3 regions of the Kosakonia radicincitans DSM 16656 genome follow, and region 1 is predicted to be linked to each of the others. Evidence: predicted binding sites of a transcription regulator. Region 1 holds the regulator's gene; each other region holds the start of a gene.
The links. The regulator Fur, encoded in region 1, represses iron uptake genes when iron is present. The targets are predictions, from matches to a motif close to ATAATAATGAGAACNACTATCAA.
Positions count from the first base shown of each region.

Region 2: a site for Fur is predicted at 2,593-2,615, ahead of Y71_RS20190 (TonB-dependent siderophore receptor). Genes of this name have one in related genera too.
Region 3: a site for Fur is predicted at 4,256-4,278, ahead of feoA (ferrous iron transporter A). Genes of this name have one in related genera too.

Region 1 is NZ_CP018016.1:3,977,124-3,983,081, reverse strand. Features, by position in the region: gene Y71_RS19210 (beta-N-acetylhexosaminidase) at 1-1,426, shown strand, start outside; gene fur (ferric iron uptake transcriptional regulator) at 1,533-1,979, opposite strand; gene fldA (flavodoxin FldA) at 2,269-2,799, opposite strand; gene ybfE (LexA regulated protein) at 2,963-3,247, opposite strand; gene ybfF (esterase) at 3,378-4,151, opposite strand; gene seqA (replication initiation negative regulator SeqA) at 4,334-4,888, shown strand; gene pgm (phosphoglucomutase (alpha-D-glucose-1,6-bisphosphate-dependent)) at 4,913-5,958, shown strand, end outside.
Region 2 is NZ_CP018016.1:4,172,854-4,178,811, reverse strand. Features, by position in the region: gene Y71_RS20190 (TonB-dependent siderophore receptor) at 127-2,385, opposite strand; gene Y71_RS20185 (LysR family transcriptional regulator) at 2,808-3,713, opposite strand; gene Y71_RS20180 (SDR family oxidoreductase) at 3,879-4,628, shown strand; gene Y71_RS20175 (hypothetical protein) at 4,628-5,077, shown strand; gene Y71_RS20170 (hypothetical protein) at 5,154-5,327, shown strand; gene Y71_RS20165 (fatty acid desaturase) at 5,394-5,958, shown strand, end outside.
Region 3 is NZ_CP018016.1:365,578-371,535, forward strand. Features, by position in the region: gene gntX (DNA utilization protein GntX) at 1-488, opposite strand, end outside; gene bioH (pimeloyl-ACP methyl ester esterase BioH) at 527-1,297, shown strand; gene feoC ([Fe-S]-dependent transcriptional repressor FeoC) at 1,331-1,570, opposite strand; gene feoB (Fe(2+) transporter permease subunit FeoB) at 1,582-3,900, opposite strand; gene feoA (ferrous iron transporter A) at 3,933-4,160, opposite strand; gene Y71_RS01695 (Tex family protein) at 4,659-5,958, opposite strand, start outside.

The sequences.
Region 1 (5,958 bases):
CCCGGACAGCAACAACAATGGCAGCGGCCACTTCAGCCGAACCGATTACATCGACATACTGAAGTACGCGAAAGCGCGCCAGATTGAAGTGATCCCGGAAATTGATATGCCGGCACACGCCCGTGCAGCCGTGATCTCAATGGAAGCGCGCTATGAGCGCCTGATGAAAGAGGGTAAAGAGAAAGAGGCGAATCAGTACCGTTTGCTGGATCCGACGGACACCTCTAATACCACCGGGGTACAGTTCTATAACCGCACTGGCTATCTGAACCCTTGCCTCGATTCGTCGCGCAATTTCGTCGATAAAGTGATTGGCGAAATCCAGCAAATGCACAAAGAAGCGGGTGTACCGCTGAACACCTGGCATTTTGGCGGTGACGAAGCGAAAAACATCTATCTGGGGGCGGGTTATACCGACCAGAAAAAACCGGAAGCGGGCAAAGGTATCATCGATCAGAGCAAGCAGGACAAACCGTGGGCAAAATCTCAGGTCTGCCAGACTATGGTTAAAGAGGGTAAAGTTGCAGATGTTGAGCATCTTTCCAGCTACTTTGGTATTGAGGTCAGCAAGCTGGTGAAAGCGCACGGTATCGGTACCATGCAGGCGTGGCAGGATGGCCTGAAAGATGCCAAAAATGCCGCTGAGTTTGCCACCGATCACGTCAATGTTAACTTCTGGGATACGCTCTATTGGGGCGGTTTCGATTCAGTAAATGACTGGGCGAACAAAGGGTTCCGCGTCATTGTCTCGAACCCGGACTATGTTTACCTCGACTTCCCGAACGAAGTCCATCCGGCGGAAAGCGGCTACTACTGGGGCACGCGCTTTAGCGATGAGCGCAAGATCTTCAGCTTTGCGCCGGATAACATGCCGCAAAATGCTGAAACTTCACTGGATCGTGACGGCAATCCATTCAGCGCGAAATCGGATAAACCGTGGCCTGGAGCCTATGGTCTTTCTGCTCAGCTGTGGAGTGAAGTGGTGCGTACCGACAACCAGATGGAATACATGATTTATCCACGCATGATTGCGGTCGCAGAGCGTGCCTGGCACCGCGCCGGTTGGGAACAGGATTATCAGGCCGGGCGCGAGTACAAAGGCGGTGAAACTCATCTGGTCGATGTAAAAGCGCTGGATAAAGACTGGAGCCGCTTTGCAAATCTGTTAGGCCATCGTGAACTGGCAAAACTGGACAAAGCAGGCATCAACTACCGTCTGCCTGTACCGGGCGCGCGCGTGGTTGGCGGCAAGCTGGAAGCCAATACCAGCTTCCCGGGAATGGTCGTGGAATATTCTACGGACGGCGGTAAAAACTGGCTGCGCTACGATAATAAAGCGCGTCCTCAGGTGAGCGGGGAAGTGCAGATCCGTACCGCCAGCCCGGACGGTAAACGTTTCAGCCGTGTGGATAGCGTGAAAGCGTAATTATTGCTGAAGTAACCTGCCCGGCAGCGCAAACCTGCCGGGCATTTTTGTTTTTGAAGGGCAAAAAAAAAGCCAACCCGAAGGCTGGCTTGAGTATGAAAAGGGATTATTTCGCGTCGTGCGCGTGTTCATCTTCGCGGCAGTCACCCTCGGCGCAGTGACCGTACAGGTAAAGACTATGGTTCGTCAGACGAATACCGTGTTTCGCGGCGATTTCGCGCTGGCGCGCTTCGATGGAATCATCACTGAATTCGATCACTTTGCCGCAGTCGAGGCAAATCAGGTGATCGTGGTGATGCTGCTGAGTCAGTTCAAAAACGGATTTCCCGCCTTCGAAGTTATGACGGGTCACAATGCCGGCGTCATCAAACTGGTTCAGTACACGGTATACTGTCGCCAGCCCGATCTCTTCGCCCATGTCGATCAGTCGTTTATATAAATCTTCCGCACTGACATGATGGTTATCCGGTTCCTGAAGTACTTCCAGGATTTTTAACCGAGGAAGCGTGACTTTCAGGCCAGCCTTCTTTAATGCGGTATTGTTGTCAGTCATGCGGAATCTGTCCTGTTGCTATACGATTCACTTCCTCAATGGAAGTTAGAAGGAATGCACCTGGGATAATGCGTCTCATTATAGAACTGCCATGGCTAAATGAAAACTGCAAGTCCTCAAGTAAAGTAAGCTTTTAAAACGTGGTGTCACCAGCAACTCCTGTGCTTTATGACACCACTTTAGCAGGGCTTATTGTACAGCGATGGAGAAAAAAGTTAAAAATTTGTAGCAATTATTTCCATTGCTTTTACCTATTAATACCACGTAACCCACAGATTACGCCGTAAAATCAGGCGTTGATGATGTCATCAAGATGCAGCTCTTCGCGAACTTGCTTAACCCATTTTTGCACGCGTTCTGCGGTCAGTTCTGGCTGGCGATCTTCGTCAATGGCCAGACCAACAAAATGGTCGTCATCCACCAGACCTTTAGAGGCTTCGAAATGGTAGCCTGCAGTCGGCCAGTGGCCCACGATGGTCGCGCCGCGCGGCTCAATAATATCGCGGATCGTACCCAGCGCATCACAGAAATATTCTGCATAGTCTTCCTGATCGCCGCAGCCAAACAGCGCAACTAACTTACCATTAAAATCAATGTCTTCCAGCGTCGGGAAGAAATCATCCCAGTCGCACTGCGCTTCGCCATAATACCAGGTCGGAATGCCGAGCAGCAGAATGTCATATCCTTCGATATCTTCTTTGCTGCTTTTGGCAATGTCATGTACGTCGGCAACGTCCTTACCAAGCTGACTCTGAATCATTTTCGCAATATTTTCGGTGTTGCCGGTGTCGCTGCCGAAGAAAATACCTGTAATTGCCATGAGTAAAATAACCTCTTGAAACCTAATGAATATGATGGTGGCGCTACGCCCACAGATAAGGGCAATCATAGCAGAACAGAGAAGCGCGCGAAAACAGCTATCGCCGCGGAGTGCACTGTATGACACATGAAAACGTAGAAATAAGAGAGGTGATTCGGAGTAATTACTTTCCGCGCAATGCGCTCAGCTGTGCCAGCAGCATCTCTTCGATAAGTTCGCTGCGGCTCATGTCGCGCGCATCGGCAAGTTCGTTTAATGCATCAACGGCTTCAACATTCAGTTTTAGCTCGACGCGTTTAAGCCCACGAACTTTATCGCGTTTTAATTGATTGCGTTTGTTGATGCGTAACTGTTCATCACGCGAGAGCGGATTCGTCTTCGGCCGTCCCGGGCGACGCTCATTCGCGAACAGATCCAGGGTTGTACGGTCCGTTTGTTCTTTAGCCATGTTTAAGCATACTACGGGAAAGACAAGCAATCGGGCTGCCGCCCGGGCTGAATAGCGCGCCATCATACATCAGCATAACGGGCGCGCCAACGGGCGGACGCGTTCTGGCGACTGGTCGCCGCCTTTTTAATCAGTTTGACTTTTCAGCGAGATAACGATTAATTGCCCGCATTACCGCTTCAGGTTTTTCCGCATGCACCCAGTGACCGGCGCCAGCAATCACATGCGCGCGCGCCTGCGGGAACTGTTCAAGCAAAGCGCTCCGGTACTGCTCCGTAACGTAAGGGGAGTTGCCGCCACAGACAAACAGTGCCGGATGAGGCCATGCGGGAATGGTTTCCCAGCCAACAATATGCGGATATTGCTCCCACAACACCGGAACATTGAAACGCCACTCGCCCTCAACAAACGATTTCAGCAGAAACTGGATCACGCCTTCTTCTTTTACATGCTCGCGCATTAGCGAAGCCGCCTGCTGGCGCGTAGTGACCTGCGCGTCAGTGACGGCATTGATCGCGGCAAATATCTCGTCATGGCGGCGAACATGGTAATCGACCGGTGCAATATCAATCGCCACCAGCTTTTCTACGCGTTCCGGCGCCAGTGCCGACAGCGCCATCACGGCTTTGCCGCCCATTGAGTGCCCAATAAAGATAGCCTTGTCGATATGATGGGCGTCCAGCGTATCCAGCAGATCCTGCGCCATTGCCGGATAGTTCATCTCGTCGGAGCGGGGGGAAAGACCGTGGTTGCGCATATCAACCTGCACCACGTCATACTCCTGTACCAGTTCGCGGGCCAGTACGCCGAGGTTATCGAGGCTACCAAACAGCCCGTGGACAAGGACGACAGGAGAATTGTTGTGCGGATGTTGTGCAGATTGCGCTCGCGTATTCAATTTCATAGGAAAGTTCTTTTTTTCACTCTGGCGGGTTAGGTTATTATGGTGAACATTCTGCCGCCCGGCTGCAAGGTTAAGAATTACTCTTACTTTTGCCGCCATCCTGGTTTGACGCTATCCGCTGTTGAGATTTCACTTTATAATCCCAACACTTGTATTCAGATTAGATATCGCACTGGATTAAGATGAAAACGATCGAAGTTGATGATGAGCTCTACAGTTATATTGCCAGCCATACTAAGCATATCGGCGAGAGCGCATCCGACATTTTACGGCGCATGTTGAAATTTTCCGCCGTATCACCGGCACAGCCTGCCGCTTCTCTTGCAACGGTAAAAGAGCCGCGTACCGTCGTTGCTGTCGAAGGCATCAAACCGGCTAATACCGCAAAAGATAAAGTCCGCGCCGTGCGTGAGCTGCTCCTCTCTGATGAATATGCCGAGCAGAAAAAGGCCGTCAATCGTTTCCTGATGGTGCTGTCTACCCTCTATTCACTCGACGACAAAGGCTTTACGGAATCCACTGAATCACTGCACGGGCGCACAAGAGTATACTTTGCCGTCAATGAGCAAACCCTGTTGCAGAACGGCAACCAGACCAAACCGAAGCAGGTGCCGAACACCCCTTACTGGGTCATCACCAACACCAATACGGGTCGTAAATGCAGCATGATTGAGCACATCATGCAGTCAATGCAGTTCCCGGCGGAATTGATTGAAAAAGTTTGCGGCACAATTTAATCCTTGCATTGAAAGGACCAGGCAATGGCTAACCACCCGCGTGCGGGTCAACCTGCACAACAGAGCGATTTGATTAACGTCGCCCAGCTTACTGCGCAGTACTATGTGTTGAAACCTGAAGTCGGTAATTCAGAACATGCGGTGAAATTTGGCACTTCCGGCCACCGTGGCAGCGCCCATCGCCACAGCTTCAACGAGCCACACATTCTGGCCATCGCTCAGGCGATTGCCGAAGAGCGTGCAAAAAACGGGATTACCGGGCCGTGCTATGTGGGTAAAGATACTCACGCGCTGTCTGAACCGGCGTTTATCTCCGTGCTGGAAGTGCTGACAGCAAACGGTGTGGATGTGATCGTGCAGGAAAATAACGGCTTCACGCCCACGCCTGCCATCTCAAATGCCATTCTGGTACACAACAAAAACGGCGGCGCGCAGGCGGACGGTATCGTTATCACCCCGTCGCATAACCCACCAGAAGATGGCGGGATCAAGTACAACCCGCCTAACGGTGGCCCGGCTGATACCAACGTTACCAAAGTGGTGGAAGACCGCGCGAATGCGCTGTTGGCGGATGGTCTGAAAGGCGTGAAACGTCTTACGCTGGATGCAGCGCTGGCCTCCGGTCATGTGACAGAAAAAGATCTGGTGCAGCCATTTATTGAAGGGCTGGCGGACATTGTCGACATGGCGGCAATCCAGAAAGCTGGCCTGAAACTGGGCGTTGATCCGCTGGGCGGCTCCGGTATTGAATACTGGAAGCGTATCGCGGAGTACTACAAGCTGGATCTGAGCATCGTTAACGATCAGGTCGATCAGACCTTCCGCTTTATGCACCTGGATAAAGACGGCGCGATCCGTATGGATTGCTCCTCCGAATGTGCGATGGCGGGTCTGTTGGCGCTGCGCGACAAGTTCGATTTGGCGTTTGCTAACGATCCGGACTACGACCGTCACGGCATCGTAACCCCGGCAGGGTTGATGAACCCGAACCACTACCTGGCGGTTGCTATCAACTACCTGTTCCAGCACCGTCCGCAGTGGGGCAAAGATGTTGCCGTCGGCAAAACGCT
Region 2 (5,958 bases), 200 kb from region 1:
AATAATAAACCCGCATCGTGAAAGGATTATGCAGAAGCGATGAAGATTTTGTCATCATATATAACAGCGCGGATTTAGCGCACAAAAAAGCCGGAAAAGTAACCTGTTCCGGCTTGGATGATGACATCAGAAATGCGTGTTCACGCTAACATAAAAGGTGCGTCCGGATTCGTTATACGTTTCTGCGCCTGCGCCGTACAGGTAAGCACCGGTGGTGCTGTTGCCGGTGGTTTGCGCATTACCGGCGCGGTAGTGGCGGATATCAAAGATATTGTCCACGCCGCCGGTCAGGCTCAGGTTTTTGTTCACCGTCCAGGTCGAGCTCAGACCGACCACGCTGTAAGGGCTGACTTCATTCAACTCACTGCCGGAAACCGCTTCACCTTTATAGTTGAAGCGTTTGGGTTTCTGCCGTCCGTACCAGGTAAAGGTGCTTTGCAGCGACAAATCATCGCGTACCTGCCAGGCCAGCGTCGAGTTCAGGGTAAATTGCGGGATCACCGACAGACGATCGCCCGTGGTTTTGTTCTTGCTTTGCAGCATCCACGTCATGTTGTTACTCCAGTTGACGCTTTCGCTAACCGGAACATTCAGCGTGCCTTCCAGCCCTTCCACTAACGCTTTCGGCACGTTTTCCCACTGATAAATATTGGTGGTGCCATTGCTGGCGGTACCGACGGCGGAATAACCGGATTCGATCTTGTTGTGGTAATCATTGCGGAAGTAAGTGATGCCGCCCTGGAAGCCGTTGTGTTTGTACTCGATGCCGATCTCTTTGTTAACGCTGGTCTCGGCTTTCAGGTCGCTGTTACCCATCAGATAACAGGCTGAACTACTGGCATAGCATCCCTGGCCATTACTGTAGAGAATGTAGTTCGGGTTGAGCTGATAAAGATTTGGCGCTTTATAGGCGCGCGCAATCCCCAGTTTTAACGTCCAGTCCTCCGCCAGCCCTTGCGACAGGTTCAGCGACGGGCTCCAGTTGTTGCCGACAATCGAATGGTGATCAAAGCGCAGCGCCGGTGTCAGCATGGTGCTGTCGGTAAGGGCGATATTATCTTCGGTAAACAGCGAGAAGATCTCCGCGCTGGAATATGGACTGCGATTGGTGCTGCTGACGCCATCAATCGATCCGTAAGAGAGCGACTGGGTTGTCGAAACGCCATCTTTCATGCGCTGCTGGTTCCACTCGGTGCCGATAGTCAGGTTCTGATCGACGCCCAGCGTAAATGGAATGTTGACCTCGCTGTGTAGCAGTACATCGGAAAGATCAATATCGAAGAACTTATCGCTGGAGAAGATCCCTTCCGTGCCGCCAGCCAGTCCTTCGCCGAGCCGGGAGTTGCGGGTGCGTTCATACTGCGCGTAGGTGTTGGTTGTTACGCCATTGTCCCAGCCGCCGGTCCAGGTCACGCCCCAGTTCTGGCGGTAAAGACGGTTGGTCTCTTTGCCATACATACTTTTCACCAGCGTGCTGGTGTTGGTGTTCTGCGTATCGCCTGCGTACAGGTTGCCCTGACGGCTGTAGCCGGACTCAAACTCCAGTGCCTGCATCGGGGCGAATTCCCAGCGCACTTTGCCGTGAATATCTTTATTGATCACCCCTTCACGGCCTGCCGGATAAGAACCGGCGTAGGTACCGGTGCGTGCGGCTTCGTGGCCGGAGTTGATGTCCTGTGCGTCGGCCTGGGTTTTGCTCAGGTTGCCCCACAGGTTAAAGCTGACGGTATCGGAAAGCGGGCCGTTCAGGCTGAAGTTGGTGCGTTTCGTCGAACCTTCTTTGCGGTGCTGCGGCGCATTCAGATAAGTGTTCCATGAACCGTGCCATTCACCGGTAGTGGGTTTGGTGATGATATTCACTACGCCGCCCATCGCGCCGTTGCCGTAGCGCGCGGCGGCCGGGCCACGGATCACATCGATATGATCGATCATTTCCGCCGGTACCCAGTTGCTGTCGCCACGGCTATCGCGATCGCCACGCCAGCCATAGCGCACCGAGTTACGGCTGGTCACCGGTTTGCCATCCACCAGAATCAGCGTGTTTTCCGGCCCCATACCCCGGATGTCGATCTGGCGATTATTTCCGCGCTGACCGCTGGTGGAGTTGCCGGTCAGGTTGACGCCAGGCTGCGTGCGGATCAGTTCCGAGACATCGCGAGCGGGCGGGTGTTTGCGGATTTGTTCGGCGGTAATGGTGGATACGCCGGAAGCCTGCAACGTCTGTTTGGCGGCGGTTACCACCAGCGTATCTTCCTGCGTTTTGGTTGTGTCCGTCGCGGTTTGGTCAGAAGTATTACTGGTGTCAGCGGCCTGTACCGGAAGCGTCAGACCCCACAGTGCCACGTGAATCAGCATGGCCAGTGGATAATGTGAAGCGTGTTTCATGCCATATTCCCTGTATTTTTATGTGTACGGTTCTCGCTTTTTTCGGGCGTCGTGACGCCTCCCTGAGCCGTGGCATAAAAAAGAGAATACATGCCCGGACTGCGGCGGTTATCTGCGTCAATAAATGAGTAAAAACGAGAGGGATTATTTGCACGATGGGGAAAACGTTATTCGCCAGAGAATCCTCATCATGCGCGAATGACGTTAATAGAAATGAAATTCATTATCAATGATAATAGCTATTCAAAATTTACAAATTTAAATGTTATTTATAATCAAGGATTTATAAATATACTCTTAGAATTGGTATGCGAAGTGGGTAAATAATAAAAGCAAATCATCATTGTTAATTCATAATGTTTTCAAATTCTCTTCATTATTAACGTTGTTATTCGTTGAGTCACGAAAATAATATGCCGACATTAGCGGTTAACATTTTTCGGGAAACTCTCCAGCAGCCAGTCAATAAAAACCCGCAGGCGATGTGTAACATGGCGGTTTTGCGGATAGACCACATGGAAAGGGTAGGGCGCGGGACGCCACGGGCGCAAAATTTCCACCAGCGCGCCGCTCTTCAGCGCGCTTTCCAGCGCATAACTGAAGGTCTGAATAATCCCCAGCCCGGCCAGGCCGGCGGCCAGATGGGCGTTACTCTCGTTTACGCCGATGCGGTGATCGACCTTGATTTCACACTTTTCGCCGTCGCGCTCAAAACGTAAGGGGAAGGCTCTGCCGGTTTGCGGCGACAGATAACTCACCAGCCGGTGGCCATTTTTCAGCTCGTCCGGGTAGGCGGGCGTGCCAAAGGCTTTCAGATACGCGGGCGTGGCGCAGGTCAGCAGTGTTGCAGCGCCAATCTGGCGGGCGATCAGTGAGGAGTTATCCAGCGGGCCGCCACGGATCACGCAGTCCACATTGTCGCTGATCAGATCCACCGGGCGGTCAGAAACGCCGAGATCGATACGAATATCCGGGTAGCGCGCCAGAAACTCCGGCAGCGCCGGGATCAGCACATCGCGCGCCGTGGAGCCGCCGACGTCAATACGCAACTGACCACGCGGATGGCTGCGCACGCTGTTAAAGGAGGTATCGATATCTTCCAGATCGCGCAAAATGCGCGCGGTTTTGTCGTAATAGTCGCGTCCTTCCGGCGTCACCGTCACGCGGCGAGTGGTACGCTGCAACAACCGCACGCCGAGGTGCGCTTCCAGCTCCTGCACCAGTTTACTTAGCGTGGCGTTAGGCATCTCCAGTGAATCTGCCGCCCGGGTAAAATTTCCGGCTTCCACCACGCGGGCAAAAGCCCGTATTGCCTGCAACTGATCCATACGTCCCCCTTACTGGCGAAAATTGATTATACACCACGGTGAATAGTCATTTTCATTTTTCGGTATTTTTCAATAAAAACGCCAGCGCTACAGTGCAGCTATACCGAAGACGTCAGCCCGGCTGACCGCCGGTAAACCCTAAAACCTAAATTGAGGAACAGAAAAATGACGAAACAACTGAGCGGAAAAATTGCCCTTGTCACTGGCGGTACCAGCGGTATCGGTCTGGCTACGGCAAAAGAACTGGTAGCCCAGGGCGCACGTGTCTTTATTACCGGTCGTCGACAGAAAGAGCTGGATGCCGCTGTCGCTGAAGTCGGTGCCAGCGTAACCGGCATCCGTGCCGATGCGTCAGTTCCGGCGGATCTCGACGCGGTGTATGCGCAAATCGCTAAAAGCGCCGGGCGACTGGACATCCTCCACGCCAATGCCGGGGGCGGCGATATGTTGCCGCTGGGGTCGATTACCGAAGAGCATTTCGACCGCATTTTTGCCACCAACGTACGCGGCGTGCTGTTTACCGTACAGAAAGCGCTGCCGTTGCTGGTGAATGGCGCATCGGTTGTATTGACCGGCTCCACCGTGTCGATCAAAGGGACAGCCAACTTCAGCGTCTACAGCGCCAGTAAAGCCGCCGTGCGTAACTTTGCCCGCTCGTGGTCGCTGGATCTGCAAGGCCGCGGTATCCGCGTCAACGTGGTCAGCCCTGGCCCCATCCGCACACCGGGGCTTGGCGATTTAGTCCCGGATGAACACCGTCAGGGATTGTTTGACGCACTGGCCGCGCAAGTACCGCTGGGCCGTCTTGGCGAACCGGAAGAGGTCGGCAAAGTGGTGGCTTTCCTGGCGTCGGATGCCTCCAGCTTTATCAATGGCGTAGAGCTGTTTGTTGATGGCGGCATGGCGCAAATCTGATGGTCAACGCCCTCACTTTTCGCGGGCTGGTGCCGGCAGCGTCGATGGCGCTGCCGCAGGTTCGCGCACAGACAATGGAGCATAAAGAGATGACATCACCTGAACTGCAAATCGCTCAGCACCTGATCGATAAACACTTTGTCATCTGGAACGATCCGCAGCCGCGTATCAGTAGCTTTGGCGAGGTTTATACCGGGGACTTTTATGTTGCCGATTACGCCGACATCGCCACCGGCTATCCGCAGGTTGTGGCGTTAATTGCCCGCGTCCAGCGCGAACATCCGGGCTTTGTCTTCCATCCGGCGCCCGTGACCTGGAATCATGGGCTGGGCCGCGTGACCTGGAGCTATGGCCCGCAGAACGACTCCGGGCTGGTACACGGCGAAGACATTTTCACCGTTCGTGATGGCCGTATCGCCAGCATCCATGTGTTTATCAACCAGCCCTGAGTGGCAAAAACAATGAAACGACCTCTATTACTATCCCGACGATCGGCAGACCTTTATTGATGGCGCGGTGCCGGAAATGGCCGCCATGTTCTTTCGGACGCTGGCGACGGTGGTCAAAAATATGCGCCTCCTTCATCGCGAAGGCGTGCGTTATGACGTGGCGCAGCAACATTCTGGATCCGCGCGGCAAAGTGGCCTGCGCCGCGCCGCCCGGCGTTTTGCCATTTTCAGCAATAGTTACGCCATTTAAGTTGGTTGTGATTTCTGCCGTTCCCTCACATCGTGACGCGAATAAGCGCAGAGAGTGTATGAGTGAATGGCAAAACGTCGTGCGGTCTATTTACATGAAGAACAACGTCATTTTATCCAACAGCGCGCCCGCAGCTGGCTGTGGCGCTATGAGCTTCCCACCTGGACGGTAATTATCGCCGTGTATAGCGGCTGGTTCGCCACGCTGGCGAACTGGCAAAGCTTAGGCCTGTGGCCGGCAACGTTGCTGCTGATTGTGTTTACCTGCTGGTATCTCTCTGTGCAGCATGAATTAATTCACGGTCATCCAACGCGCTGGCCGTGGTTTAACCAACTGCTGGGCCTGCTGCCGCTGGCGGTCTGGTATCCGTACGGCCTTTACCGTGATTCCCATCTCGCGCACCACAACACGCCGGAGCTGACACTGCCGCACGCGGATCCTGAATCTTATTATTTTGCCCCTCAGCGCTGGCAGCGTTTCTCGCGCGTGCAGCGCGACATCATTCGTCTGCGCAACACGTTCCCCGGGCGATTGCTACTGGCACCGCTGCTCGATATCGGGCAACTGCTGGCAGTCATGATGACCGCATTTTATCAGCGGCAAAGGAAAGCGATCGTCATGTGGCTGGTGC
Region 3 (5,958 bases), 2.2 Mb from region 1:
AAATGATGCTGCACCGGCGTTGCCCGCAGACGCTTAAGCGCCACGCGCGAATAGCGGCACGACAGCCAGCGCGCCAGCGGTCGGCACAGCAAATCGCTTTGATTAAACCCGCGCCGCCACTGGCGTCGGGCATGCAGCGGAACGCTGAGGAGCAGGTCCGGTAACGGACGTTTACCGCGCTGTATCACCCTGAGCAGCAATAGCCGCGCCAGTGCGCTGGCAAGCTCCGGGCGAGGATGAAATTTAAACTGCTGTACCAGCGTACTGAGCGGCGGGGCGTAGCCACCCACAGAGATGAGCCGTTGCCAGGGCGGCGGTTTTTGCAGACAACGGCCGCAGGGCACATTTTCATGGGCAGCAGGTAAACCGCACAAAGGGCAAACTTTTCCCTGCGTTTGCATCGCGCGGGCGCAGCCCGAACAGATTCCCCAGTGGCTGAGCATTAACGGCATTCGGCATAGCCAGCACAAGCCCGGCACTGTTAGCATGTTCCACCTCCTTGTGTGAAGAAAGAGAACGATAGCGGATGAAAGACATCTGGTGGCAAACCAAAGGTGAAGGCGATTGTCATCTTGTGCTGTTGCACGGCTGGGGACTGAATGCCCAGGTATGGGATTGCATAACTCCGGAACTGAGTGCGCATTTTACGCTGCATCTGGTCGATTTGCCGGGCTACGGCAGAAGTACGGGATTTAGCCCTTTGTCGCTTGGGCAGATGGTTGATATTGTTCTGGCACAGGCGCCGGAACGGGCGATTTGGCTGGGCTGGAGCCTTGGCGGGCTGGTGGCCAGCCGCGTGGCGTTGAAGGCACCCGAGCGTGTAAGCGCGCTGGTGACGGTTGCTTCCTCGCCGTGCTTCAGCGCACAGGGCGAATGGGCGGGCATTAAACCCGAAGTGCTGGCCGGTTTTCAGCATCAGTTGAGTGAAGATTTTCAGCGTACCGTCGAGCGTTTTCTCGCGCTGCAAACGCTGGGAACGGAAACCGCAAGGCAGGACGCGCGTCAGCTAAAAAACGCAGTGTTGTCGCTGGAAATGCCTTCTGCTGAGGTGCTGAACGGCGGGCTGGAGATCCTGAAGACAGCGGATTTGCGCGAAGCATTATCATCGCTGACGCTGCCGTTTTTACGCCTCTACGGGCGGCTCGATGGGCTGGTGCCGCGCAAAATCGTGCCGGTGCTGGATGAGATGTGGCCTGCAAGCGAATCGATTGTGTTTGCAAAAGCAGCGCATGCGCCTTTTATCTCGCATCCGGTTGAATTCTGCGAAACCCTGCTGGCATTAAAAGCGAAGCTGTGAAAGCAGCCCGGTAGTGAGCTGCTTATCGGGCCTTCAGCACAGCGTCCACCACTCCTGCTGGCAGGCGCTTTTCCCTTCCGGACACTGTTTACAGCTACCGGTTAAACAACCGGTAGCATCTTCCTGAACACGCATCACTTTACCCATCGCTTCCATGCGACCCAGCATGGCATCAATCATCGCTCTGGGCGTGCGCAGCGTGCTGCTCAACTGCTGCGCATCCATTCTTCCCCGAAGCGCCAGCAGATCGCGAATCTCAAGTAATGATGCCATCGCTTCACTCCTTAATGGCAGTCGCCCGCCGGGCTGTCACAGCAACTGGCGACAGTTTTACGTGTAGCCAGCGTACTGATATCCACCCGGCTTCTGGCCCGGCGCAGCGCGCCAATGACCACCACGTTAAACAGGAGAACCGCCAGAATGCAGGTCAGGCTGTAGAGTGGATGCTGGTTAAAGGTGACACTTTGATAGAACAACGTTGCCAGTGAGTAGGCGATATTCAGCCCCCACAGCACCGAGAATCCCATCCAGCCGCGGCTCGATTCGCGGGCGATTGCGCCCATCGCGGTAATGCACGGCACGTAGAGCAGGACGAAAATCAGGTAGCTATAGGCGGCGGCCGCGCTGCCGAATTTCTGGCTCATTACGCCCATCGTACCCGTCGCCATTTCACCGTCGCCTTTACTGGCTTCGATTGGGTTGGCCAGCACGCTCAGGCTGAAGGTATCGCGCACGCTTTTCACGGTGTCTTCCAGCGCGGCAATCAGCTCGTCGCTCAGGCTGAATTCCGCCGGATTAAAGCCAGCTTGCTCAATATTTTCGGCGGTATAGAGCGTATTCAGTGTACCCACCACCACTTCTTTCGCCATCGCGCCAGTGACCAGGCCGACAGTGGCCTGCCAGTGATCGCCATGCACGCCAATCGGCTCCAGCAGCGGTGTAAATACCCGGCTGATCGACGCCAGCGCAGATTCATCGATTTTATGTACCGTCCGGCCATCCAGCGAGAAACTGTTCATTGCGCTGAGGAAAATGCTGACGATGATGATGACTTTACCCGCGCGGATCACAAAGCCTTTCAGGCGCTGCCAGGTTTGCAGCAGCAGGCTTTTCAGATGCGGTACGTGATAGACCGGAAGCTCCATCACGAACGGCGAGGCTTCACCGCGCAGCAGGGTAAATTTCAACATCAGCCCGGTGAGGATCGCCATTACAATCCCCAGCACGTAGAGTGAGAAGACGGTGATCGCACCATGCTGGCCGAAAAAAGCCGCCGAGAAGACAGCGAAAATGGCCAGACGTGCGCCGCAGGACATAAACGGCGCCATCATGATAGTAATTAACCGTTCACGCGGGGCATCCAGCGTACGGGCGCCCATCACTGACGGCACGTTGCAGCCGAAACCAACAATCAGCGGCACAAAGGATTTTCCTGGCAGCCCCAGCGATTGCATCAGCCGGTCCATCACAAAGGCCGCGCGCGCCATATAGCCGGAATCTTCAAGGAACGACATAAACAGGTACATCATGCCAAGCTGCGGCACCAGCGGCAGTACGGTATTCACCCCGCCGCCGAGCCCCTGAGCAAGGAAGATTGTCAGCCATTCCGGAAAGTGCAGCGTGGCACCCAGCCACTGAATGCCATGGATAAAAATCGCCACTGAACCGGCGTCGAAGATCGGCTGGAACGCACCACCAATGTTGATGGCGAACAGAAACATCAGATACATGACAAACAGAAAGATCGGCAGACCCAAAAAGCGGTTGATCACAATGCGGTCAACGGCGGCGGTAAACTGGCTCGGCTCGGCCGTTAACGTGTTGCTGACGGTGTCGCAGATGGCGGCAATCGACTGGTAACGCGCATCGGCAATATGCAGCGCCGGATCGTCCATCCCGTCTTTCAGACGGGAGAGTGCAGCGTCGAATTGCTGGTTGTTGATGCCCGAGTTCGCGCGGCTGTAGATATCACCCTCGAGTATTTGCAGACCCATCCAGCGGCGCTGCTGTTGCGGAAGCTCCTCCGGCATCTGCGCGGCCAGCGCGTCGGCTTCACGGGAAAGCGGTTGGGCGTAATGCACCAGTTCGATATTGTCATTGGCGCGATGACGATCCACCGCCAGCTTCAGCGCTTCAATACCGCGACCACGTGTGGATACCAGCGGGATAACCGGGCAGCCAAGGCGGGCTGAAAGGGCATCTACATCGATGCGCACTTTTTGTTTTTCAGCGATATCCAGCATGTTGAGCGCGATGATGCATGGTACGCCCAGTTCCAGCAGTTGGAGTGTCAGATAAAGATTGCGTTCAAGGTTCGAAGCATCCACCACGTTGATCAGCAGATCGGCATCGCCACTCAAAATGTAGTGACAGGCAATCTGCTCATCCAGCGATGTTTGCGCCGAAATGGTGGTCAGCGAATAGGTGCCAGGCAGGTCAACCAGCGTAACCTGGTGATCGGTTGTGGTGAAAAAGCCCTCTTTGCGCTCTACCGTTACGCCAGACCAGTTTCCCACCCGCTGGCGCGCTCCCGTTAACTGATTGAATAATGTCGTCTTGCCGGAATTAGGATTACCAATTAAACCAATGGTCAATTTTTTCATTTTACTTAGCACTCTATGTCATAGCTGACCGGTTAACGGGACATCGCTTCCAGTTCGAGAAAAGCGAGATCTTTTTTCCGTAACACTAAATTAACGCGGCGGGTCTCGATATGAATGGGATCGCCTAATGGTGCCACCCGCACCACATTAAAAGATGAGCCGGGCAACATACCTAATGACAGGAGTTTTTGCCGCCAGGCCGGGCTTATTTGCTGTGAGAAGCCGGTAATTTTCCACACACTGTCAGGAGAGAAATGCATAGTGCCTACTTATTTTTGCTGCGAGCCGATGTTTGCCGTACGTCATCACGACGCACCGTGAACCCATGAAGAGTAAAGAACAGCCAACGAGAACAATGATAATGAGAATAGTTTTTATCATCAATAATAAAAATGCGTCAGGACGGGAGAGGAAATAAAAATTCGATTTTGTTTTGACGTAGCTCAAAAATAAGTTGGGTTCTGAATTTTGCGCGGCGCAGTAACACATTAATGAGAAATAAATAATTGTTATTTATATCGGGATCTTAATCTTTTATTCATATTTGAAATGGTGCGCGGGCCGTAAGTCCGCTGATGTAAATTCCGATAAATAAATACGATGTCAGTAAATTGATTAATAATTTTGAATATCAATAACCAGCAAAAATAATAGGTTAATAATTCTCTATGATTAACAGCACTAAGAAAAAGGCGCTTTTTCGACGGTGTTGCACCAAAAATAACCCCTCTCCCGCAGGCGCAAGAGAGGGGAGAGGATTAGCGTTTTTTACCCATCGCCGCCGCCAGTGCATCCATCATTGCGCTGTTGCCGCCGGGTTGAGGGCTGCGATCCCGCGGTGATTTTGCCGGACGCGCGCTACTCCGGTTACCAACATCGCGACTACCGCCATTGCCACTGCCGCGACGGCTGTTACTGTCGCCTGGTTGTTCGTCCAGACGCATGGTCAACGCAATACGTTTACGCGGCAGATCGACTTCCAGCACTTTCACCTTCACGATATCGCCTGCTTTCACCACCGTATGCGGATCTTCAACGAACTTATCCGCCAGCGAGGAGATATGTACCAGCCCGTCCTGATGCACGCCGATATCAACGAACGCGCCAAAGTTGGTGACGTTGGTCACTGCGCCTTCCAGCACCATACCTGGCAACAGATCGTTCATGGTTTCGATGCCTTCGGCGAAGGTCGCGGTTTTGAACTCCGGACGCGGGTCGCGGCCCGGTTTCTCCAGCTCTTTGATGATGTCGGTGACGGTCGGCACGCCGAACTGCTCGTCGGTAAACTCGGACGGTTTCAGCTTACGTAACTCGGCGCTGTTGCCCATCAGATCGCGCAGGGACTGTGCGGTTGCCGCCAGAATTCGCTCGACCACCGGATAGGTTTCCGGGTGAACGGTGGAAGCATCCAGCGGGTTGTCGCCGTGGTTAATACGCAGGAAGCCCGCGCACTGTTCAAAGGCTTTCGGCCCAAGGCGGCTCACTTTTAGCAGTTGCTGACGGTTCTGGAACTGACCGTTTTCATCGCGCCAGGAGACAATATTTTGCGCCATCATGCGGGTTAAACCGGCCACGCGCGTCAGTAGCGGCACCGAGGCGGTATTCAGATCAACGCCGACGGCGTTCACGCAGTCTTCAACGACGGCGTCCAGTTTACGCGCCAGCTGTGTCTGGCTGACGTCATGCTGATACTGGCCAACGCCGATTGATTTCGGGTCGATTTTCACCAGCTCAGCCAGGGGATCCTGTAAACGGCGGGCGATAGACACCGCACCGCGCAGAGAAACGTCGAGATCCGGGAATTCCAGCGCCGCCAGTTCGGAGGCGGAGTAGACTGACGCCCCCGCTTCGCTGACAATCACTTTCTGTGCGGTCACTTTCGGGAACTGTTTCTGCACATCCAGGTAGAAACGTTCGGTCTCGCGCGATGCTGTACCATTACCGATCGCCACCAGTTCGACGTTGTGTTTCTCGCACAGCGCCGCCACGGCAACCGCCGCTTTCGCTGCCTGCCCGGTGTGCGGATAAATCGTGTCGGTTGCGACCAGTTTGCCGGTG